DNA from 3 places in the Paenibacillus jiangxiensis genome. Region 1 is predicted to be linked to each of the others. Evidence: riboswitches for the same ligand, from Rfam matches in the RefSeq annotation. Region 1 holds a riboswitch; each other region holds the start of a gene.

Region 1 (7,800 bases):
GAAAGCGGAAGGCGAGCAACTCATTAAGGACACTGAGAACTTAACTAAGGAAAAAGCGGGCAAATATCCTCAGATCCAAGGCAAAAAGGTGGTCTGGGTCAACTTCTCGGCTAAAGATATGTCTAAACTACATATCTATACACCTGCAGACCCTCGCGGCTCTTTTCTGCTTGAGTTAGGCATGGTTTATCCCGAAAGTGTTACGCAACAGATCAGCGATCCTACCAGCTTCTCCATGAGTTTAAGTGCCGAGAATGCTGATATTCTGAACGATGCCGATATCATCATCGGGTATGGCGGAGAGGACTTATATCAAGCTGTTAAAGCAGATCCCCTGCTCGGCAAAATTCCGGCGATTCAGAGAGGTTCTGTTGTGTTTATTGGTGACGGTACGCCTTTGGCGGCAGCCGGAAACCCGAATCCGCTTTCGATCGCTTATACCATTGATGATTACCTGAAATTAATTGCAGGAGCCGTCGACAAAATCAATGAATAGTTCATCGATTTCAAAGAACAAGCATCCAAGCACACATATCCCGAGGAATTTTACGATGGTTTTGGTGATTTGTTTTGTCTTGCTCGCCGCATGCGTGATTGCCTCTCTGGTCTTAGGTTCTCGGCTGGTGAGCTTTCATGAACTGATTAACGGTTTATTTCATCAAGACATCGACTCCTATGAAGCAAACGTCGTTCGCAAGCGGATTTCCCGGACCGTTTTCAGTTTATTTTGCGGCGCGTCACTCGGAGTATCCGGATCGCTGATGCAAGCGGTCACCCGCAACCCGATTGCAGACCCGAGTATACTGGGTGTGAACACAGGCGCATCATTGTTTGTGGTCTGCGGAATTGCGTTCTTGGGCATAAGCACGGCAAATCAATATATATGGCTGGCTTTAGCCGGGGCTGCGATTACTGCAGTTTTCGTATACGGAATCGGCTCTATGGGGCGTGGTGGTGCTACGCCCCTTAAGCTTGTTTTGGCAGGAGCCGCCACAAGCGCCGCTCTTTCTTCTCTGGTCACTGCCATCATGATTCCACGCTCCTATGTTATGGATCAATTCAGATTTTGGCAGGTAGGAAGCGTCGGCTCAGCAAGCTGGAGCGCTATAGCTACTTTCGTTCCGTTTCTGATCATCGGCATACTGATCGCCATTATGACTGCTCCCGCACTGAATGCGCTGGCATTGGGAGACGAAGTTGCGACCGGGCAGGGTGTTCGAACAGGGGCACTGAGGCTTGTTGCGGCTCTTGCAGGTGTTCTTTTGTGCGGCGCGGCGACTGCTCTGGCCGGCCCTGTTGGATTTGTCGGACTTTTATCCACTCATGTCATACGCCTTATTCTTGGTCCCGACTTGCGTTTTGTTATACCAATGTCAGCTATTTCAGGAGCTATCATTTTGACGATATCGGATGTATGCGGAAGGCTCGTCGGCAGCCCTGGAGAGCTTGAAGTCGGCGTAGTTACAGCGTTCATAGGAGCTCCAATCCTCATCATATTAGCTATGAAATCGAAAGTGCGCTCATTATGAAAAATCAATCTATTGAATTTATTATAGCCGGCAGACGTCAAAGACGCCGTCGGTGGATACTTGTTACCGTCTTCCTTGCGGCTCTTGCATGTATTCTTTGCTGTGCCATGCTTTTACTGGGGAGCACCGTTTATCCGGTTAAGGATGTCATCCGGGTCCTTTCAGGGGAGCACCTCAAAGGTGTGTCTTTTGCGGTGAATACCATTCGTCTGCCAAGAATGCTGGCAGGTCTGTTCGCCGGATTTGCTTTCGGCCTTGCCGGATACACCTTCCAGACCATGCTGCGCAATCCCCTTGCAAACCCGAATGTCATTGGTATTACCTCCGGCTCAAGCGCGGCGGCTGTTTTATGTATAACCATATTTCATACTAGCGGAGCTGTCATTTCCGTTGCTTCAGTCATTGCAGGTCTTGCTACAGTAATACTCATTTATATATTGTCCAGAGGAAAATCATTTTCGGTCGGGCGGTTAATTCTGATCGGAATCGGCATACAGGCCATGCTTGATGCCATGATATCCTATCTTCTGCTGATTGGTGCACAACAGGATATTCCCGCAGCACTCAGGTGGCTCACCGGCAGCCTTAATGGCTCTCAAATGGACGAACTCCCGCCTCTTGTGATAACGGTTATGATCTTTGCGCCTATCGTTATCGTGCTGGGAAAACATCTAAGTATATTGGAGCTTGGAGAACAATCGGCTACTTCTCTCGGTGTGGACACGGACAAGACAAGAATAGCGCTTATTTTGAGTTCCGTCTGCATGATTGCTATTGCTACCGCTACCACGGGCCCAATAGCCTTTGTCTCCTTCCTTTCGGGACCGATTGCAAAAAGATTAGCCGGTGCTGGCTTCTCAAACGCAATTCCGGCGGGTCTTGTTGGTGTCAACTTGGTTCTGGCGGCAGATCTAATCGGACAATTTGCTTTTGAGTACAGATTCCCTGTAGGCATTATAACCGGATTACTCGGAGCACCGTATCTGATCTTCCTGCTCATCCGAATGAATCGAAAGGGAGAACTATAATGAAACCGACACATCTTTTTCAAGCCGAACAAATCGTAGCAGGTTATGAGAATAGAACGGTTATACAAGGAGTAGACCTTGTTATCCCCAGTAATAAAATAAGCGTTATTATTGGAGCAAACGGCTGCGGAAAGTCTACCCTTCTGAAAACACTGGCAAGGCTGATAAAGCCTGCATCCGGCAATGTCTCTCTTGGCGGAAAGCCGATTGGCAAAATTCCACCAAAACAATTGGCTAGAATCTTGGGACTGCTGCCGCAGTCCCCCATTGTTCCGGAAGGAATTTCTGTTGCGGATTTGGTGGGACGAGGAAGATTTCCGCACCAATCCGTACTCAGCGGATGGACAAAAAAGGATGTTGAGGCCGTTGCGGAAGCGATGAGAATTATGGATATAACCGAGCTTGCCAACCATCATATTGACGAGCTGTCGGGCGGCCAAAGACAGCGCGTCTGGATTGCCATGGCTCTGGCGCAAGAAACAGATATTTTATTGCTCGATGAACCGACAACCTATTTGGACATCACCTATCAAGTGGAAATTCTTGACCTGCTCACAGACCTTAACCGAAAACACGGAACTACCATTGTCATGGTTCTTCATGATATCAACTTGTCCGCGCGATACGCAGACCATATTTTTGCGCTTCAAAAAGGAAAGCTTGTGGCAGAGGGCGAGCCATCAAAGGTGATAACAAGCACATTGGTCAAGGACATTTTCGGGCTCGATTGCACGGTGATCAAAGACCCCGTTTCTGGTTCTCCGTTGGTGATACCAAGAGGACGATACCATGTGAATGAATAAAAGGCACCCGAATCGGATGCCTTTTACACATCAGGTCACGTTAACACATGGCGTAGCGGATGTCAGCCATCTATGGATTGCTGATTTTTTTACTTTGTTGTTCTTCCCCTTCTTCTGCTTGCATACACAGCAAATAATAGAATAAACCAGAGCGGTGTCAATAATAACGCCGGACGAGTCTCATCAGCGAAGAGCATTACCATAAGAATGAATGCAAACAACGTCAGGACAGCATAATTAATGAACGGCGTAAACGGTGCTTTGAATTTGGATTGTTCATGTAATTGCGGCTGTGTCTTCTTGTACCTTATATGGCAAATAAGAACGACACCCCAAACCCAAATAAAACAAATGGCGCTAATGGTTGTCACAATGCCAAAAGCTTGTTCCGGAATCAGCTTGCTTAAAAGAGCCCCCACGGAAACAACCAGTGTGGATATGAATAACGCGTTGCTTGGTACATGATTTTTATTCAGTTTGGCTAAATTGGACGGACCCTGATTATTCCTGCCCAAATTATATAAGATCCGGCTTGTTGAAAACATTCCGCTGTTACAACCGGAAGCGGCTGACGTCAATACGACGAAGTTAATAATTCCTGCGGCAATGGGAATCCCCACCAAACTAAATGTTTTAACAAAAGGACTTTCTGCCGCATTCAGCTCCGTCCATGGGTTAATGCATAACAAGGCAAGCAATGCGCCAATGTAGAAAAACAGAATTCTTAAAGGAATTTTATTAATGGCTGATGGGATATTTTTTTCCGGATTGGATGTTTCCGCCGCCGATACACCCACCACTTCCACACCGACATAAGCAAACACAACCATTTGAAAGGAAAGCAGGAAGCCTGAAATCCCGTTTGGAAAAATACCGCCATGCCCCCAAATATTTTTTAAAGCAACCTCTCCCGTATCCGTTTTGAATCCCAGCACCAGCAATATAATGCCAATGGCAATCAGTGCGAGAATCGTCACGACCTTGATTAAAGCAAACCAGAATTCCAATTCTCCAAAACTTTTAACCGTTAATAAATTCAGTCCCAATAAAATGATCAAGCAAATGATCACAGGTATCCATTGGGGAATATCAAACCAATACTGCACGTATATCCCAACGGCAATGATGTCGGCCATAGCGATCATGATCCAACAAAACCAATACGTCCATCCGGTTACAAATGCTGTTCGCGGCCCAAGATAATCTTCGGTAATGTCTGTAAAAGACTGATACCCCGCTTTGGATAACAGAAGTTCTCCCAGCGCTCTCATCACAAAAAAAACGGCGATTCCCACGATGAAATAAGCAAAGATAATGGATGGCCCTGCCAGCTGTATTGCTTTACCCGATCCTAAAAATAACCCGGTACCAATGGTCCCGCCGATTGCAATGAGCTGAACGTGCCGATTTTTCAAATTTCTCTTCAATTCTTGTTGCGCCAAAACCGGACCCTCCTTAATGTCAAACGGAATTTTGCCAAATAAAAAAAGAGATTGGATCGCTCCAATCTCATGGTCATAAGAATAATAAATAAGCTTTGTTATACTGAAAATCAGCATAACAAATGGATTACTTAGTACTCTTCTGTCCTTTTGCCTGAGATGGTGAACCCTTCGGCGCCACGGAATTCCCGCGGTCTCTCCAGAAGCTGCTCCTGCTATAGTACGATCCATAGCAATCATAGCCTGCTTATTATAAAATTTTTAAGTGTCAACTTCTTGCGAAATGTTTTTTCAATATTAATCCCAGTTAAATAAAATGTCAACAGTGGTAAATTCTATTTTTGATATTCAGCAAATCTAATCCGATTGCGTCCATTCGCCTTGGCTTGATAAAGCGCCTTATCTGCCTCAGAAAGGAGTCCTATTAAGTCCCCTTCCGGACTGGCCGGTAAATGTTCATGTTCAAAATTTTCAACAGATAATCCCCCCATGCTGAGGGTAATGGAAACAGGTTCGTTTTCTTGCCCCACCAAAATGCGAGTGGACTCTACCAATAATCTCACTTGTTCCGCCAGCTCTTCAGCTAACCGGCGGTCTGTATCCGGCAAATAGATGATGAATTCCTCCCCGCCGTAACGGATTAGAATATCCGTACTGCGAAGAGATTGTTTAACGGTCTGGGCAGTACGATAAAGGACTTCATCCCCTATGACATGTCCAAAGCGGTCATTAATGGCTTTAAAGAAATCCACATCAAACAGGATTAGTGAAAATGGAGTCCTATCTTGAATATTGGCTTTAATCTGTTGAGTTAACTGTTCGGTTAAATAGTGGCGATTGTAGCAATTTGTCAAGCTGTCCGTAAGCGCCATTTCCCTGAGTTTTTGATTGGCTATGGATAATTCGTTGCGAATGCTATCAAGAGAATGATTGCGTTCCCGCAGGATTTCATTCTGCCGATTTAGTTCTTTTACAAGATAGCGCTCTTGCGAGACATCCTGAAACATAAGAATACGACCAATTTGCATACGGTAAGAGTCAACGATTGGAGAAGCTTGCAATATAAAATGACTCACGATATCTCGCCCAATGATAATTTCAATTTGAGATAACGTATTATTTTTATACTTGTAATGATCGAGGAACCTCCGGCTGCTGCCAGCTACTCGAACAGATCCCAGAAATTTCTCCATATCAAAATAGTCCCCCACATTTACATCCACAAATAACCGTAAGGCTTTGTTGACTTCAATAATGGATTCGTTCTCGTCTACTACCATAATTCCATACGGAATTGTATTGATCACATCATCATGAGCGATGGTGACAATATCCAAAACATTGTATCTTTTAATGACAAATACAAAAAATAAAGCAGAGATAAAAATGCCCGCCGAGGTCAACCCCGGAACGATCGGGAGCCACTCCCTTAAGACCACATTAAGAAGCAGGTCCGTTAATGCAAAAGTGGCCAGCACGAAGATTCCCCAGAGCGTTATTTTGACTTGTTTTTTGATGGTTAATATCGTTCTGCAAGAATGGAATGCCCCAAATAAAAAAGAGAGCGAAGCAAAAAAATAGCATAATAAAATGACGATCACAACCCAAAACCATGGACCGTATTCTCTATGTATGTACCCGCCACCCAGCGGTTTTACGAACAGGTTAAACGGGTTCATGGCTACGCCGACTGCTGCAACAACAGCGGGGATCGACAGCAAGAGTAATCTCTTTCTTCCTAATCTATTTGCATTTCCGGTAAGAAAGGCTGTTAGAAGAAGCCAACCACTCCCCAACATCGAAAGCGCAACAAAAGACAGGGTCACATATAACAGCTGTAAATGCCCATCACGCGTAATACCTGTAGCAAATTGACACAGCGGCCAAAGCATCATCAGGAAATGGAACAAAAGGTAAACTTTACGCAAATCAGTAATTGTAACAGTTGCAAACACATATACGAATAATGCAAATAACAGGAGGAACAAAGAGAGATCGTACCATACGGATAAGCTCACAAATCTTCTCCTTTTTAATCCGACAACTTCGATAATTCACATCGATTCTATTATAGTATATTCCTTATAAATAAATATTAAAATAAATATCATAAGATCACTAAAAAAAACCACAACAGGCTATACGAATCGCTCTTTGCTATCCACAGCAAAAGACCCTTTTGCATGCTGCAGAAGGGTCACAGTTACTTTATTAATGGATCATTGACATGATCTATTCTAATCTCTGCTGACCAGACTTATACCTGGGTATTACGGCTAAATTGATTCACAGCACTGAACAGAGCTTTTACAGATGAGGTCATAATATCAACATCAATGCCGCAGCCCCAGTACACGCTGCCGTCCGGAGCCGTGATACCGATATAAGAGACAGCCTGTGATTTAGAGCCGGTTTCCAGAGCGTGTTCTTTGTAGATCAAATCGGTATAATTCAGTCCAAGATCGGTTTGCAGAGCATTGCTGATCGCATCGAGTCTTCCGTTCCCGGTGCCTGTAATTTCCTTGACTTCATTGCCGGTCCGAATCGTGACGATGGTTTGAAAATCTTCATTGTCTGTAGAGCGGTATTTGATAAACTCCACAGGTGTTTGTATGTTCACATATTCCTTCACGAAAATATCGTATATTTCCTCAGGCATCAGTTCCTTTTGCTGCTGATCCGATACGTTTTTAACGAAGTATCCGAAATTTTCACGCATTTTCGCCGGGAGATCGAGTCCGTACTTCAGCTGCAGCACATATCCGATTCCGCCTTTGCCGGACTGGCTGTTAATGCGGATAATATCACCTTCATACTCCCTGCCGATATCCTTGGGATCAATCAGCAGATAAGGGACCGACCAATGCTGAGGTTCCTTTTCCTCGCGCCATTTCATTCCTTTAGCAATGGCATCCTGATGGGAACCAGAGAACGCGGTGAATACCAGCTCGCCTCCATAAGGGTGTCTTTCGCTCACTCTCATTTTGGTCAGCCGTTC
Region 2 (7,800 bases), on a different contig from region 1:
AAGCTGGAAAAGCCGAGAGGGATCGGCATCCAAATGGATTCCGATCCCGGTTTTTTTTTCCAGCTTGACCCCATGGGGCTCCAGCCATTTCTCTACCGCACTCAGCTCACGCAAAACGGTTCTCGTGCTGACATTGATGCGGGCGGCAATGTCGCCCGCAGTCACCTCTCTGGTCTGCTGCAGCAGGAATTCAAGAATTTCGCTTTGTCGTTTGGTAATATTCATCGTACCGTCCTCCCGATTTCGCTCTTGAACTGCCTGTGCGTATGACCCGAAAAACTTTATTGTAAGGCATTACGAATTATTTTTTCAGGCGTTCCACAAGTTCCTCATATTCAGGGCTTTTCAGGAAGTTGTCGATGGAAATATGCTCCGCATTCGGCGCAACCGTTTTGGCACGGTCAGTCAGCGTTTTCTGTGTGATTACGATGTCGGCATCCTGCGGAATTTCGCTGATTGCGGTGTTCGTTACGACCACATCCACGCCGGCCTGCTTCATTTTCTTGCGGAGAATGGATGCGCCCATGGCGCTCGATCCCATACCTGCGTCACAAGAGAATACGATTTTATTGACATCGGTCTTAACGACATTGTTGGAAGCCAATGCTGCTGCACGATCCGCTTCACGGTTATCGGCTGCTACGGCTGCATTACCCGTTTTGCCTTGGTTTTTCATATCTTTCATACGTTCGGATGCATCTTCCAGGCTCTCATCTGTCTGTTTGCCTGTCTTCAGCAGAATCGCGGCAACGACGAAGGAGACAACCGCCGCTACTACGACACCGGCCAGCATCGGAAGATAACCGCCTTTTGGCGTCATAATAAAGTAAGCAAAGATACTGCCTGGCGAAGGAGCAGCTACCAGACCTGCGCCTGTGAGCATGAATGTAAACGTACCTGCAACACCACCGGCCATTGCAGCCAGGATCAGAATCGGTCTCATCAGAATGTACGGGAAGTAAATCTCATGAATACCGCCAAAGAAGTGAATGATCGCTGCGCCCGGAGCGGAAGCTTTAGCCGAACCGCGGCCCAGGAAGCAGTATGCAAGCAAAATGCCAAGACCTGGTCCCGGATTGGACTCCAGCATGAACAGAATCGATTTGCCCATTTGCGAAGCTTGCTCTGTTGCAATTGGTGTCAGGATACCATGGTTAATGGCGTTGTTCAGGAACAATACTTTACCAGGTTCAATGATGATGTTGACAAGTGGGAGCAATCCTGCGTCCATCAAGAACTGAACTCCGGACGACAGCACTTTACTGATCACTTCGATTACCGGACCGATAATCGTATGTGCAAGCAGTGCCAGAATGGCACCGATAATACCTGCGGAGAAGTTGTTAACCAGCATCTCGAAGCCGGATTTGATTTTGCCTTCAACCGCTTTGTCAAACTGCTTGATTACCCATGCCGCGAACGGACCTGCGGCCATGGCGCCAAGGAACATTGGAATGTCCGCGCCGACAATGACACCGATCGTCATGATCGCGCCGACCACACCACCGCGCTGTCCGTGTACCATTGTACCACCTGTGTAACCGATCAGCAGCGGCAGCAGGTATTTGATCATCGGATCAACAAGCGTGGCAAAATTTTCGTTTGGAATCCATCCTGTTGGAATAAAGAGGGCCGTAATCAAGCCCCAGGCGATAAATGCGCCCATGTTCGGCATAACCATGCCGCTCAGGAAGCGTCCGAATTTCTGCACTCCAACGCGCAGGCCTCCGCCGCTTCCGGACTTAGCGTCCACTGAACTCATATTGAAAACCTCCTCAATGTATTGAAACCTTCAGGTTAAGGATTCGTCAAAATTCGATACGAAATAAAGGAATTTGTCGCTTTTTCTGATTTTGTCAAATCCTTAGGTAAAAGGCCTCATATCCTTTTGCTTACCTTCATCCTAATTGAAAACGGTATCTCCATCAATAAAATGAAAATGCAGTTTCGTCATGAACGTTGATGACAAAATTTAAATTTAAGATTCTCGGGGGAAGAATAGTATGCTCTAAATACGATTCATATAGTCATACCTTAATATAAACGAACTTCGCCGGTATTAACCGCAATTTCCCTGAACATTATGTCTTGGTTCCAAAGTTGTTGACCAAACGGCAAAAAGCATGGCCGCTGTATCTCACATGAGATATCAGGCTGCCATGCTTATCAATATGCTTGCAAAAACGAATATACGCTTGCATACACTTTATGTCGTTTTTTCGAAAAAAACGTAGCAAATAGGACAAATATCCTATTTTAGAGTGAATGCTTCATTAAGCCTCTTCCACAAGCCGGCTATACGCTTCTGCACTCAGCAGTTTGCTTACTGCATCATTAATGTCGCCATCCACCTGGATTTCAAGCATCCAGCCATCCTCGTACGGCGAACTGTTGACCAGCTCAGGCGAATCCTGCAGCGACCCGTTCACTTTAATCACCGTACCGCTTACTGGAGCATACAGATCGGACACCGTTTTGACAGATTCGATTGTACCCACGCTTGCGCCAGCTTCCAGAGTTCCGCCTTCCTCGGGCAGCTCGACAAACACAATGTCGCCAAGCTGATGCTGCGCAAAATCGGAGATGCCGACCAGCAAGGTTCCTTCTTCCGTAATTTTCACCCATTCATGCTCTTCACTGTACAAATAGTTTTCTTTAACTTCGCTCATGTATACCGCTCCATTTCCACTGGAATTTTCGGCCATAAAACACTTTGATGTTCCCCTAAGCTGTTCTTTCGCTTTCTCTTTTTCAACGTAAGATTAAGCCAAGCAAGATTTAAATGTCAATATTGCTTACAAAAAACCACTTCTTTTTTTCCGGATTAAAGCACTAAAGGAAGGGTAATGGCTTACATTTTGTTATCCGTCTTAAAATATGACAAATTTATTGACATATGTCCGGTGATCGCGTATTAATGGTTATAGATTGAATAGCGGATGAACGTATAGGGAGAGATTACCGATATTCCGGGAAAATGATGCGCCAAGGCGCGTCTGAACAGGACCGGGCGGATTGGCAGTGTGAAGTGTGAAGCCAGCCCCGTGCTTGCCTTGTATCCGCGGAATCAGCAGGTAACGCCGAAGGAGTAAGCCGGCAAGCGGTGAATCTCTCAGGCAAAAGGACCTTTACCGGACGCAACTCTGGAGAGAATCCGCAGCAGCGGGTCACCCAAGGGGAAACCTGTAACCAAGCAGGGCAACTCTCAGGTATCAAGGACAGAGCTGAAGAATGGAATGGCTGGAAAGCCATGTCCCCCTTCTTTGGCCTGTCCTTCTTTGCTTTTCCATAAGCTGTGCCAACTCTTTTGCGAGGTGAATTGTGTTGACCGCATTGAAAAGAACACCACTGTACCCGCTGTATGCCGGGTATCCCGGCGTGCGCTGCATTGATTTTGGCGGCTGGGAGCTGCCTGTCCAGTTTAGCGGCATCCAAAAGGAGCACGAAGCCGTACGAGAACGGGCCGGACTGTTCGATGTCTCCCATATGGGAGAGTTCAACGTAACAGGCGCTGAAGCGGTAAGCTTTCTGCAGCATGTAACCACTAACGACGTATCCAGGCTGGAAGACGGCCAGGCCCAGTACACGCTGATGTGTTACCCGGATGGAGGTGTCGTGGACGACCTGCTTGTCTACAAACGCGGCCGCGATTCCTACATGCTCGTCGTGAATGCCTCGAATATCGAGAAGGATTGGGAATGGCTGCAGCAGCATAAACCGGCCGATGTGCAAATGGAAAATGTATCAGATCAAACTGCGCTGCTTGCCCTTCAGGGTCCTGCAGCAGTAGACATCCTTACCGGCACCGTAGACAGCGATGTCACTTCACTCGGCTCCTTCCGTTTTGTTGAGCATGCCAATTTGTTCGGGGCGTCAGCACTCATATCCCGCACTGGATACACAGGAGAAGACGGCTTCGAGATCTACTGCCGTACCGAGGATGCCCCGCTGATTTGGCAGGGGCTGATGAAAGCAGGGGAAACCCACGGGCTGGTGCCCGCCGGTCTGGGTGCACGGGACACGCTGCGCTTCGAAGCGAAACTGCCGCTGTACGGCCAGGAGCTGTCTGCGACCATTTCCCCGCTGGAGGCGGGCCTGGGCTTTTTCGTCAAGCTGGATAAAGGGCCGTTTATCGGTCATGAAGCACTGCTTGCACAGAAGGAGCAAGGGACTCCACGCAAGCTCGTTGGCCTGGAAATGCTGGACCGCGGCATTCCGCGTTCACATTATCCGGTATTCGCGGAGTCGGAGCAGATTGGCGAAGTGACGACAGGAACGCAGTCCCCTACCCTGAAGCGGAATCTGGGGCTTGCGCTGATTGACAGCCATTTTGCCCAGCTTGGCACGCAGGTTGAGGTAGAAATCCGGGGCAAACGCCTCAAAGCAGAGGTTATTAAGGCACCGTTCTACAAACGAACGAAATAGAGATAACCGGAACATAACGGATATTGAGAGGAGCGCAGCCAATGAATCAGCACAGATACTTACCGATGACCAAGCAAGATCGCGCCGAGATGCTTCATACAGTCGGCGCCGACAGCATTGAGGACCTGTTCAAGGATATTCCCGAAAAAATTCGTTTCCGGGGCGAGCTGCCCGTTTCTTCAAGACTGGATGAACGGGCCCTGACCCGCCATATGTCGGCGCTAGCCGGCAGCAATGCCAGCAGCGAGACCCACGCCAGCTTTCTGGGCGCAGGCATCTATGATCACCATATTCCGTCCGTGATTAATCATGTCATTTCCCGCTCGGAATTTTATACGGCATACACCCCTTATCAGCCGGAAGTAAGCCAGGGAGAGCTGCAGGCTATTTTTGAATTCCAATCCTATATATGCGAGCTTACCGGCATGGCGGTAGCCAATGCCAGTATGTATGACGGAGCCACCGCGCTGGCCGAAGCCGGCAATCTGGCGGCAGCCGCCACACGGCGCAAGCGCCTTGTCGTATCCCGCGCCGTTCATCCTGAAGCCCGGCAGGTGCTGAACACTTACGCGCACGGCCTCAACCTGGAGATTGTTGAGGTAGGTTGCAAAAATGGCGTCACCGATCCCGAGGCGCTCGCAGCAGCGGTAACGGAGGATACCGCCGCCGTGTTGGTGCAAAATCCTAACTTCTTCGGCTCCATTGAGAATCTCCGTCCAATGGCCGACCTGATTCATGCCCAAAAAGGGCTGCTAGTGGTCAGCTCCAATCCGCTCTCACTCGGGCTGCTAGAAGCGCCAGGCAAGCTGGGAGCTGATATCGTGGTAGGCGACGCGCAGCCGCTCGGCATCTCTTCTTCGCTCGGTGGGCCGACCTGCGGTTACTTTGCCGTATCACAGGAGCATATGCGCCGCATTCCGGGAAGAATCGTCGGCCAAACGAAGGACCGCAACGGCAAGCGGGGATTTGTTCTTACCCTGCAGGCACGCGAGCAGCATATCCGCCGCGAAAAAGCGACATCAAACATCTGCTCCAATCAGGCGCTGCTTGCCCTCTCTGCGTCCGTGTATATGTCCGTCATGGGCAGAAGCGGCATGAAAGAGGTAGCCGAACTGAATCTGCATAAAAGCCGGTACGCCCTTGAACGTCTCACATCCCTGCCGGAAGTGAACGCTGCGTTCACTTCCCCGACCTTTAATGAGTTCGTGCTCGTCCTGCCGGAGAATACAGATATGCCTTCCCTGCAATCACGTCTGCTGGACGCCGGTTTTATCGGCGGTTATGATCTCGAAAGAGACTACGAAGAATACAAAAATCATATGCTGATTGCCGTAACGGAGCAAAGAACCAAAGAAGAGATTGACCAATTCGCATCGGTGCTGGAGGAATTGTTATGACTCAATCCGAACATGATATGCCGCTGATTTTTGAACTAAGCCGTCCCGGCCGTATCGCATTTTCTCTGCCCGAATGCGATGTGCCCCGCCGTCCTGCTGACGAACTTATTCCATCCGAGCTGCTGCGCAGCGAGCCTGCCGTACTGCCGGAAGTCTACGAGGTTGACGTCATCCGTCATTACACGGAGCTGTCCCGCCGCAACTTCGGCGTGGATAACGGCTTTTATCCGCTTGGCTCCTGTACAATGAAATACAATCCGAAAGTTAACGAAGACGTTGCGCGTTATTCCGGCTTTGCGAAAATCCATCCTTATCAGCCGGAAGAAAGCATTCAGGGCGCACTTGAGCTGCTGTACACACTGCAAAACGATTTGGCAGGCCTTACGGGCATGGATGCCGTCACACTGCAGCCTGCTGCCGGAGCCCACGGAGAGTGGACCGGCCTGATGATGATCCGCGCTTATCATGAAAGCCGCGGCGAACACCGCACCAAAGTAATTGTGCCTGATTCCTCGCACGGAACCAATCCGGCGAGCGCTACGGTTGCGGGCTTTGAGAGTGTCACGATCCCTTCGACCAGCAAGGGTCTTGTGGACCTGGATGCCCTGCGCGCCGCCGTTGGCAGCGACACTGCTGCTCTCATGCTGACCAACCCCAACACCCTGGGGCTGTTCGAAGAGCAGATCACGGAGATCGCGGAGATTGTGCACGAAGCCGGCGGGTTGCTTTATTACGACGGAGCCAACTCCAATGCCATCATGGGCATTACACGTCCGGGAGACATGGGCTTTGATGTCGTGCATTTGAATTTGCACAAAACGATGAGCACACCGCACGGCGGAGGCGGCCCGGGAGCCGGTCCGGTCGGTGTCAAAAAGCTGCTCGTTCCGTTTCTGCCAAAGCCCCTTGTCGTCAAAAACGAGGATGAGACATACAGCTGGGATACAGAGCAGGCCGATTCCATCGGCCGCGTCAAAGCATACTACGGCAACTTTGGCATTCTCGTCCGTGCCTATGCGTATATCCGCACCTACGGGCCAGAAGGCCTGCGTGCCGTATCGGAAGACGCTGTGCTGAATGCCAATTATATGATGCACCGGCTTGCGCCTTACTACGAGATTCCGTATCCGGGTGTCTGCAAGCATGAATTTGTCATGTCAGGCCGTGGCCTGAAAAAATACGGCGTTCGCACCCTGGACGTCGCCAAACGGCTGCTCGATTTCGGCTACCATCCGCCAACCGTATACTTCCCGCTGAATGTGGAGGAATGCATCATGATCGAGCCGACCGAAACGGAAAGCAAGGAAACGCTGGACGGCTTTATCGATACGATGATCCGCATTGCCAAGGAGGCGGAGGAGAATCCCGAGCTGGTGCTGAACGCCCCTTACACCACAACGGTCACACGCCTGGACGAAACGACCGCCGCACGCAAGCCTGTTTTGAACTGCGCCTGCAGTTAGTTCACTCTCCGTTTCTCAATGCAAAGGAGTGTCCTAAAGGTCTATTGACCTAGGACACTCCTATTTTGTTATAAAACGCTCCGGGACTAGCTGCAGCCTATCAAATTAACACTTATTTCCACTCTGCAACATCGGCAATCGGCTTTCGTGTTGAAGGGCGGCCATCAGAATCTGCCTTGCCGATGGATACCAGCATAACCGAAACGTAACGTTCCTTGTCCAATCCAAATGTTTCAGCAATGTTCTCCTTATCATACCCACCCATGGCACACGTGTCATAACCGTAAGAACGTGCAACCAGCATTAACTGCATAGCCACCAGTCCGCCATCGGTTAAGGCCACGTCTTTACGAAAATGATCCGGGGTATTGCTATAATGAATGTCAATAGCCTCAAGGATATATTCTTTCACAGATTCAGTCATTGACCCCTGTTCTACCTCTGCATTGAAAACTTCCGGCGCACTCGCAACATGCTCCAGATCGCCAAAAATTGCAATTACAGCAGATGAAGTT
Region 3 (7,800 bases), on a different contig from region 1:
TGAAGGATGAAAATGGAACTGATGTTACGAGCCAGGCAACGTGGGCATCAAGCAACGAGGATATTGCCTATGTGTCCGATGGAGGACTGATCACGGCTTATAACTCCGGGACCGCTACGGTTACAGCGACATATGGCGGTAAATCGGCCACCATTACCGTAAATGTAGAGACGGCATCCCATTTGGACATCGGCAGCTCGAAAATTTCCATGTCCCCGAATGGCGAACCCGTTCAATTGACAGCCAAAGTAACCTATACGGACGGATCGACGGAGGTTGTAACGGATAGCGCGACCTGGACATCGGATAAGGACAGTATTGTATATGTAAACAAGGGTAAGCTGACGGCTTACAACAAAGGGACTGCGGTTATTACCGCAACCTACAATGGCAAAACAGCAACAGTTACCGTTACAGTTGGCGAGCCTACGAAGCTGGAAGTGAAATCCAAATCACTCGTTCTCGATATTGATGATACGTATCAGCAGCAGCTGACGGTAACCTACAAAGATGGAACAACGGAAGATGTAACGAATGAAGCGGAATGGACCACAAGCAGCGCCAAAGCTGCGACGGTGGATTCTTCAGGCCTGATCACAGGTATTTCCGAGGGCGAAGCCACTATAACTGCAACCTATGGGAGTCTGAAAGCGACCGTTAAAGTGGAAGTTGGCCTTGCTGCTGAGCTTGAGGCTGATAAGTTTCTGATTGTCATGTCGGCCGGAGATGAACCACAACTGATTACACTCACAGCAACGAATTCGAAGGGCGATACAAGAAATGTAACGAAAGACGCGGAATGGTCTTCAAGCAGTACGGCGATTGCTTCCATCAAAAACGGCTATGTCACTGCTTATAAAAAAGGCAAAGCGAATATTACTGCAAAATATGGCGGCCAAAAGGTAACCATTACGGTTCAGGTAGACACGGCCACCAAAATTACAGCATCTGAAGTTGCCCTTTCGCTAAAAACCGGTGAAACAGGTAATCTTAAAATTACAGCAACGCTAAGCGACGGTTCGAAAGTCGACGTCACTAATAAAGCAGAATGGACAACAGGCAGCTACAAGGTGGCAACCGTGAAAGGCGGTACCGTAACGGCAACCGGATATGGAAAGACCAATATTACGGCAAAATACGGCGGTAAAACGGTCAGAGTGCCGGTTACGGTAGATGCACTGAAATACCTTGAAACCAGCGAGGTGTTGTTGAACCTTACTGTCGGCCAGCAGGTACAACTGACCGGAACGGCTACGTATATGGACGGTTCGGAGGGGGATGTAACGAAAAAAGGGGTGTGGGCCTCCTCCAGAATTCTTGTGGCTACGGCCAAAGACGGAGTGATAAAAGGCATCAGCAAAGGGAAAACCAACGTCACTCTGAAGTTTGCAGGCAAGACAGCCAAGGTTGTTGTCAATGTAACAGAAAAATAATTGGGTTATTAGCAGAAAGGCCGCTCCCGCTTAAACGGGAACGGCCTTCTTCTGTTATGTGCATGATGGCTTTGTACGCTGCTGAAGCAAGAACGGAACTAACTCTTATCCCTTGCCTCTGCCTTGCGACTGCCGGCCAGCGCTTCTGTCATCCGTCGGCCTGTCGGGGTTTGGGCAAGGCCGCCTTTGGCGGTCTCCCGGTGCTTGACGGGCATGGCGCTGCCAACTTCAAGCATGACGTCAATGACTTCATCCGATGGAATGGCACTGCGCACACCTGCCAGTGCCATATCGGCCGCAGCCAGAGCTGTTACCGCCCCGAGCCCGTTGCGCACGATACAGGGGATCTCGACGAGACCGGCAACGGGATCGCAGATCAGGCCCAGCGTGTTTTTCAGGGCCAGGCCGACAGCATGAACCGCCTGCTCGGGAGTGCCGCCGCGCAGCTCGACCATAGCGCCTGCAGCCATGCCGATGGCGGAGCCAATCTCAGCCTGGCAGCCTCCTTCGGCGCCGGAGATAAATGAGTTATTGGCGATCACATAACCGATGGCTCCCGCCGTGAAGAGGCCGCGAACCATATGCTCATCCGTCCATCCGAATCTCTCCTGCGCACTGATGAACACCCCTGGAATGACACCGCAGGAGCCGGCTGTAGGCGTAGCCACAATCCGGCCCATTGAGGCATTTACTTCGGAGACGGAAAGGGCGTAGGCCATGGCGAGCGCAGAGCCTTCTCCTGAGCAGGTTTCTCCCGACCGGAGATACTCCGCCACCCGTTTGCCGTCTCCGCCCGTTAAACCGCTGCGTGATACGGTATCCTCCGTCAGGCCGCGGCGTACGGCTTCCTTCATCACCTCGTAATAGTCGGCCATCTGACTGATCACGTCCTGGGCAGGCGTGTCCGTCTCCCGGGATTGTTCTTCAATCATTAGTGCGCTGATTGTTTTGGACTCCTGTTTGCAGATTTTGCTGATTTCGTGAAGATGACTGAAACGCATAGGTTTTTGCTCCTTTTAATATCTTCTATGGCTGCCGCCTGTTTTTGCTGCGGATATCGATATTTCTCACTTCATACATATGGGTTAGTGATTGCAGCTCGGTGATGACCTGTTCAGGGACAGCGCTGTCCGTCTCAATCGCTGTTAAAGCCTCACCGTCCCGCCCTTTGCGGTCAACATGCATATAAGCGATATTCACCCCTGCTGCCCCGAGTGAGGAGGTTACAGCCCCAAGCATGCCCGGCTTGTCGGAATGAAGCAGGATCAGAGCCGGGAATTCACCCGTCAAATTGACGCGGAACTCATTGAGTTGCTGCACATTTATATTTCCTCCGCCAATGGATGAACCGAGCAGCGTGCGCTTTTCACCGCCGCGCTGCAGTTCGAACCGGACCGTATTGGGGTGAGGAGCGGGGAGGCCGCTCGTAACAAACTCAAAGGTCATCCCGGCCTGCTTCGCACACTGCTCAGCATCGGGGATGCGGGCATCATCTGTGTCATAATCAAGCAGGCCGCCCAGCAGGGCCAGATCCGTCCCATGTCCTTTGTAAGTATCCGCGAAAGAGCCGTACAGTGTCATTTTGGCATGTTCAGGCACTCCACCAAGCCAGTGCCGGGCCATGCGGCCAAGGCGCACGGCACCGGCTGTATGCGAGCTTGACGGACCCGTCATGGCCGGGCCGATGATGGAGAATACATCCTTGAAGCGCACTTATCCATTCCTCCTTAATATGGTGCAGTATTCATTCACTTACTACGTTAATATGTAAGCGCAAAAAAAGGACAGAACAAGGAAATAGTCCCTTGTCTCTGTCCTTTGTACCTGAGAGTTTCTGACAGGCCTTGACCCGTCTTACCCCTTTGGTGGCTAAAAAAACGCACTCTCCAGAGCTGCGTCAGCTGGCGGTACATGTACCTGAGAGATTAACTGCCGGCCGGGTGCCGTGCAGCTTGCTCCTTCGGTGCCCTGTATCCTAAAAATCGATCAGGTCTCTCCCGTCAGCCTCATCCGCGGTGGTATTCAATTCAATGATTCAAATTAAGAGTAAAGGATAGCCGTAAACGTGTCAATGCTCATTGACCCATGACTAGCTCATGACTGTTCAGTGGGTCCGTACTTCCAGCTTCCTGGCAATTAGCGACATGCTGTAGTTCACGGCAAAATATAGGAAAGCCGCAAACAGTAGGGCAGGAACAACGAACGACTGGTTCTGAGCGCCGGCAATCTGCGCGCTGTGCGTCAGCTCAGGCAGCGAGATAATGACCGCCAGCGACGTATCTTTCATCAATGAAATATACTGGCTGACCAATGGCGGTATCATGCGCCGCAGGCCCTGCGGAAGAATGATATGCCACAGCGTCTGAACGTAATTCAGACCTGAAGACCGTGCGGCCTCAATCTGCCCTTTGTCAACAGACTTCAAGCCGCTGCGCACAACCTCGGCAATCATGGCCCCTTCGAAAATGGACAAACCGATGATGGCGGACCATTTCAAATCGACATCAAATCCGAGCGGCTTCAGGACGAGGAACAGGAAATAAATGATGAGCAGAAGCGGCAGGTTGCGGATCAGGTCAATAATGGTGGCAGCCGCCTGCGAAATAACAGGAATTCGGGTATAACGTAAAATTCCGAATATGATGCCCGCGATTGTGCTGATAACAATGGACCAGATGCCGACTTCCAACGTAAGGAGGAAACCCTGCAGTATAAATTTGACGTTAGGCCCAGTAAATAATCCTGTAAAATCCATAACAGGCTTCCCTCCTTAAGATGTTTTGGCCAGCCGCTTTTCCAGGTACAGCATGAAAAAGCTGAGCGGAAGGGTAACGACCAGATATAATAAAGCGGTGAACGCATAAACGCTGACAGGCAAGAATGTCTCCGAGTTGATCCGGTCGGACATCAGCATCAAATCCGCGCCGGCAACGACGGCAAGAATGGATGAGTTCTTGAACAAGTTAATGAACTGATTGCCGATGGCCGGCAGCGCAATCTTGATGGCCTGCGGCAGAATGATATGGATCATCGTTTGATTATACGTCAAACCGGACGAACGCCCTGCTTCCATCTGGCCTTTGGGCACCGTCTGAATGCCCGCCCGTATGGCTTCCGCTATATAAGCGGCGGTATAAATGGACAATCCAATAGTGCCTGAAGCAAAACCATCAAGGTTGATGCCGAGAGGACCAAGACCCAAATAGAAAATATAGACCGTAATCAACAGCGGGATATTCCGGAAGATTTCCACATAAACGGTACCAAGCCAATTCAGCGGCTTGAAGGGTGCTATCCGGAAAATGGCAATCAAGGCCCCAAGCAGAAAGCTTGACACAAGAGCAATCAAGCTGACCTTGATGGTGTTCAGGAAGCCTTCCATGTACAGGTCCCAATAATTGAACAGGACATTAACGTCAAAAGTTAGCATGTGCGGATCACACCTCCGTTAACCGATGGCAAGAAAGAAGGAGCACGCTGCTGCGGCTCCTTCCGCCATTCTCTTATTCAGGTTTAACGCCAAGCCATTGCTCATAAAGTTTGTCATATTCGCCGCTTGATTTCAGGTCAGCCAGCGTATCGTTTACTGCCTGCAGCAAATCAGTGGAGCCCTTCTTGACTGCGATGCCGTATGGTTCGTCAGTGAAGTTGCCGCCGACCAGCTGGAAGTTCGGGTCCTGCTGCTGCATACCAAGCAGAATTGCGTTGTCTGTAGTCAGAGCGTCGCCTTTATTGGCTTTGAGCGCGTTGAATGCGTCCTGATAGTTTTCAAACTCAAGTACTTCGGCATCCGGAGCCTTTTCCCTGATATTTTTTACGGAGGTGGAGCCTTTAACGGCCAGGACGGTTGTGCCTTTAGTTAAAGAATCTAAGCCGGTAATCGGGCTGCCTTTCGGAACGAGCAGAGACTGGCCTGCTTCAAAATATACGTCGCTGAAGTCTACCTGCTGTTTGCGTTCTTCCGTAATCGTCATGGTAGCGATGATCATGTCGATGTCACCGTTTTGCAGAAGCGGAATACGGGTCTTCGAAGTAACTTCCTTCAGTTCAATCTTGGATTCATCACCGAAAATATGTTTTGCGACTTGTTTTGCGACATCCACGTCGAAGCCTTCGATGTCACCGGTGCTGGTGTTTTTCAGACCGAACAGCTTCGTGTCGCTCTTAACACCGACAACGAGCTTGCCGCGCGCCTTGATGGCCTCCAGAGCGCTTTCCGCTTTCCCGCCGGACTCACCGGAAGTGCCGGTGGTTGTGCCGGATGAACCATTGCTGCCGCATGCGGCGAGTACCAGAGCGAAAGAGAGGGCTAGCAGCAAAAGTGCGTTCCATTTCAAACCTTTTTTCATGAAAATGAACCCCTTTCAAGCTTATATATTTAGTGGTTGATCAAACGGCTAAGGAACGTGCGTGCACGTTCTTCACGCGGCTCGGCAAAAAACTCGTCCGGTGTGCTGTCTTCCAGGATTTGACCCTGATCCATGAAAATGACCCGGTCAGCAACCTCGCGGGCAAAGCCCATTTCATGGGTTACAATAACCATGGTCATGCCGTCATGAGCAAGAGAACGCATAACATCAAGCACTTCACCAATCGTCTCGGGATCGAGGGCCGACGTTGGCTCATCAAACAGCATGACCTCGGGCTTCATGGCAAGCCCCCGTGCGATGGCGACACGCTGCTGCTGTCCTCCGGACAACTGGGAAGGGTAGCTCTGTGCCTTGTCTTCAATACCGACCCGCTTCAAATAAGTCATGGCTGTTGCGGCGGCCTCCGATTTGGATACCCCCAGTACCTTGGTTGGAGCAAGCACGATGTTATCAATTACCCGCTTATGCGGATAAAGATTAAAATGCTGGAATACCATGCCGATATTGCGGCGGAATTTGTTGATGTCCACTTTCTTGTCATGAAGCGCCACTCCGTTGACAAACAGCTCGCCGCTGGAGATCGTCTCCAGACGGTTCATGCAGCGGAGCAGCGTGCTTTTGCCGGAACCGGAAGGACCGATAATAACAACAACTTGGCCTTCTTCGATCGTCAGGTTAATGTCTTTCAGGACTTGAAAGCTGCCGTAATGTTTGTTGACGTTCCGAAACTGAATCAGAACAAGCCCCCCTTTATCTGTGTTAAGCCCCAGGTTCAGTAGTTAGTGTCTATGCGCCTCATTTTAATAATATGTTTGTTAAATAAAACCATTTTTGTTATGTAAGCTAATAGAACACGTAGAAAATAGTTAACTAATGATACAATGAGATTATCGGAAATTCAAGGATTTTCTGTGAAGAAAGATAACACAGGATTAAGATATGGAAGCATAAGCATATAGTAAAGGAAGCAGAGAATCCCACGACTGCTGCGTGACAAATGCATGTAAGTGTTTTACAGTAGAGGAAGCGTCTCTGGTTGATAAGGCTATATTTTTAACAAAGGAAGGTAATTATTATGAGCAAACCTATTTCCCCGCTGGTGGCGGCATTACATATGGAACCGCATCCTGAAGGCGGATGGTACAAGGAGATGTGGAAGGCCAATTTCCAAATTCCGAAACCGGTGCTGCCAGATATGTATTCCGGCCCCCGCTTTGCGGCGTCCTCCACGTATTTTCTGCTCCATCCCGGCGAGTTTTCCGAGTGGCATGTAGTTCACTCCGACGAGCTCTGGCTGTATCACAGCGGGAGCCCCATTGAGCTGAAGCTGGGAGGCAGCGGCGAAGAGCCTGGTGAGGAAACGGTCATTATTGTAGGTGCTGATGTGGAGAAGGGAGAATCCCCGCAGGCGCTTGTTCCGGGAGGTGTGTGGCAGACAGCCCGCCCGCTCGGCGATGAGCCGGTACTTGTTACTTGCGTGGTGGCCCCGGGCTTCCATTTTGATGATTTCAAGCTGTATTCCCGTCCGCAGGGATGATTATAAAAATATGAATTGGAGTTAAGAAAAAGGGACTGACGCGCGGTCTGGGGACCGGCGGCAAGTCCCTTTTTGCCATGAACCGGAACTTCTTCGTGCAGAAGTAGGCTGCTAATGAGGGCTGCTGTTTGGGATTTTTGCCGTACGATGATAATATGGTGCCAAAGGGTATTTTCAGTTATAAGGGCATTGGCACTGTTTGGAGGATAGATTATGGCAAAACCGAGACAGAAAAGACAGACGAAAAAAGCGGCTACTTGGTCGCTTGTCATAATGGGGGCGGGATTTGCGGCATCCCTTCCGTTTCAGCAGTACGGCGCTGTCCGCCTGCTGGCAGGCGCATTCGAGGCCGGAATGGTTGGCGGTCTGGCGGACTGGTTCGCCGTCACGGCGCTGTTCCGCCATCCGCTGGGCATTCCGATTCCGCATACGGCGCTGCTACCCAAGAACCGGAGCAAGC

What was found. A riboswitch is a leader RNA that binds a small molecule or an ion and turns the genes downstream of it on or off. The one in region 1 is predicted to bind glycine.
Region 2: another riboswitch for glycine. It lies ahead of gcvT (glycine cleavage system aminomethyltransferase GcvT); the one in region 1 lies ahead of ACI1P2_RS22575 (amino acid permease).
Region 3: another riboswitch for glycine. It lies ahead of sdaAB (L-serine ammonia-lyase, iron-sulfur-dependent subunit beta); the one in region 1 lies ahead of ACI1P2_RS22575 (amino acid permease).

Annotation. Positions count from the first base shown of each region.
Region 1 is NZ_JBJURI010000026.1:36,482-44,281, forward strand. It holds gene ACI1P2_RS22555 (iron-siderophore ABC transporter substrate-binding protein) at 1-496, shown strand, start outside; gene ACI1P2_RS22560 (FecCD family ABC transporter permease) at 489-1,529, shown strand; gene ACI1P2_RS22565 (FecCD family ABC transporter permease) at 1,526-2,557, shown strand; gene ACI1P2_RS22570 (ABC transporter ATP-binding protein) at 2,557-3,360, shown strand; gene ACI1P2_RS22575 (amino acid permease) at 3,450-4,802, opposite strand; glycine riboswitch at 4,935-5,015, opposite strand; gene ACI1P2_RS22580 (histidine kinase N-terminal 7TM domain-containing diguanylate cyclase) at 5,138-6,820, opposite strand; gene leuA (2-isopropylmalate synthase) at 7,060-7,800, opposite strand, start outside.
Region 2 is NZ_JBJURI010000013.1:64,317-72,116, forward strand. It holds gene ACI1P2_RS14100 (BglG family transcription antiterminator) at 1-225, opposite strand, end outside; gene ACI1P2_RS14105 (PTS mannitol transporter subunit IICB) at 302-1,762, opposite strand; gene gcvH (glycine cleavage system protein GcvH) at 2,274-2,669, opposite strand; glycine riboswitch at 3,047-3,125, shown strand; glycine riboswitch at 3,139-3,232, shown strand; gene gcvT (glycine cleavage system aminomethyltransferase GcvT) at 3,325-4,425, shown strand; gene gcvPA (aminomethyl-transferring glycine dehydrogenase subunit GcvPA) at 4,467-5,822, shown strand; gene gcvPB (aminomethyl-transferring glycine dehydrogenase subunit GcvPB) at 5,819-7,285, shown strand; gene ACI1P2_RS14130 (nitroreductase family protein) at 7,398-7,800, opposite strand, start outside.
Region 3 is NZ_JBJURI010000047.1:14,768-22,567, reverse strand. It holds gene ACI1P2_RS29355 (Ig-like domain-containing protein) at 1-1,433, shown strand, start outside; gene sdaAA (L-serine ammonia-lyase, iron-sulfur-dependent, subunit alpha) at 1,532-2,434, opposite strand; gene sdaAB (L-serine ammonia-lyase, iron-sulfur-dependent subunit beta) at 2,460-3,146, opposite strand; glycine riboswitch at 3,329-3,443, opposite strand; gene ACI1P2_RS29340 (amino acid ABC transporter permease) at 3,538-4,188, opposite strand; gene ACI1P2_RS29335 (amino acid ABC transporter permease) at 4,204-4,863, opposite strand; gene ACI1P2_RS29330 (transporter substrate-binding domain-containing protein) at 4,937-5,782, opposite strand; gene ACI1P2_RS29325 (amino acid ABC transporter ATP-binding protein) at 5,812-6,540, opposite strand; gene ACI1P2_RS29320 (cupin domain-containing protein) at 6,879-7,340, shown strand; gene ACI1P2_RS29315 (DUF445 domain-containing protein) at 7,554-7,800, shown strand, end outside.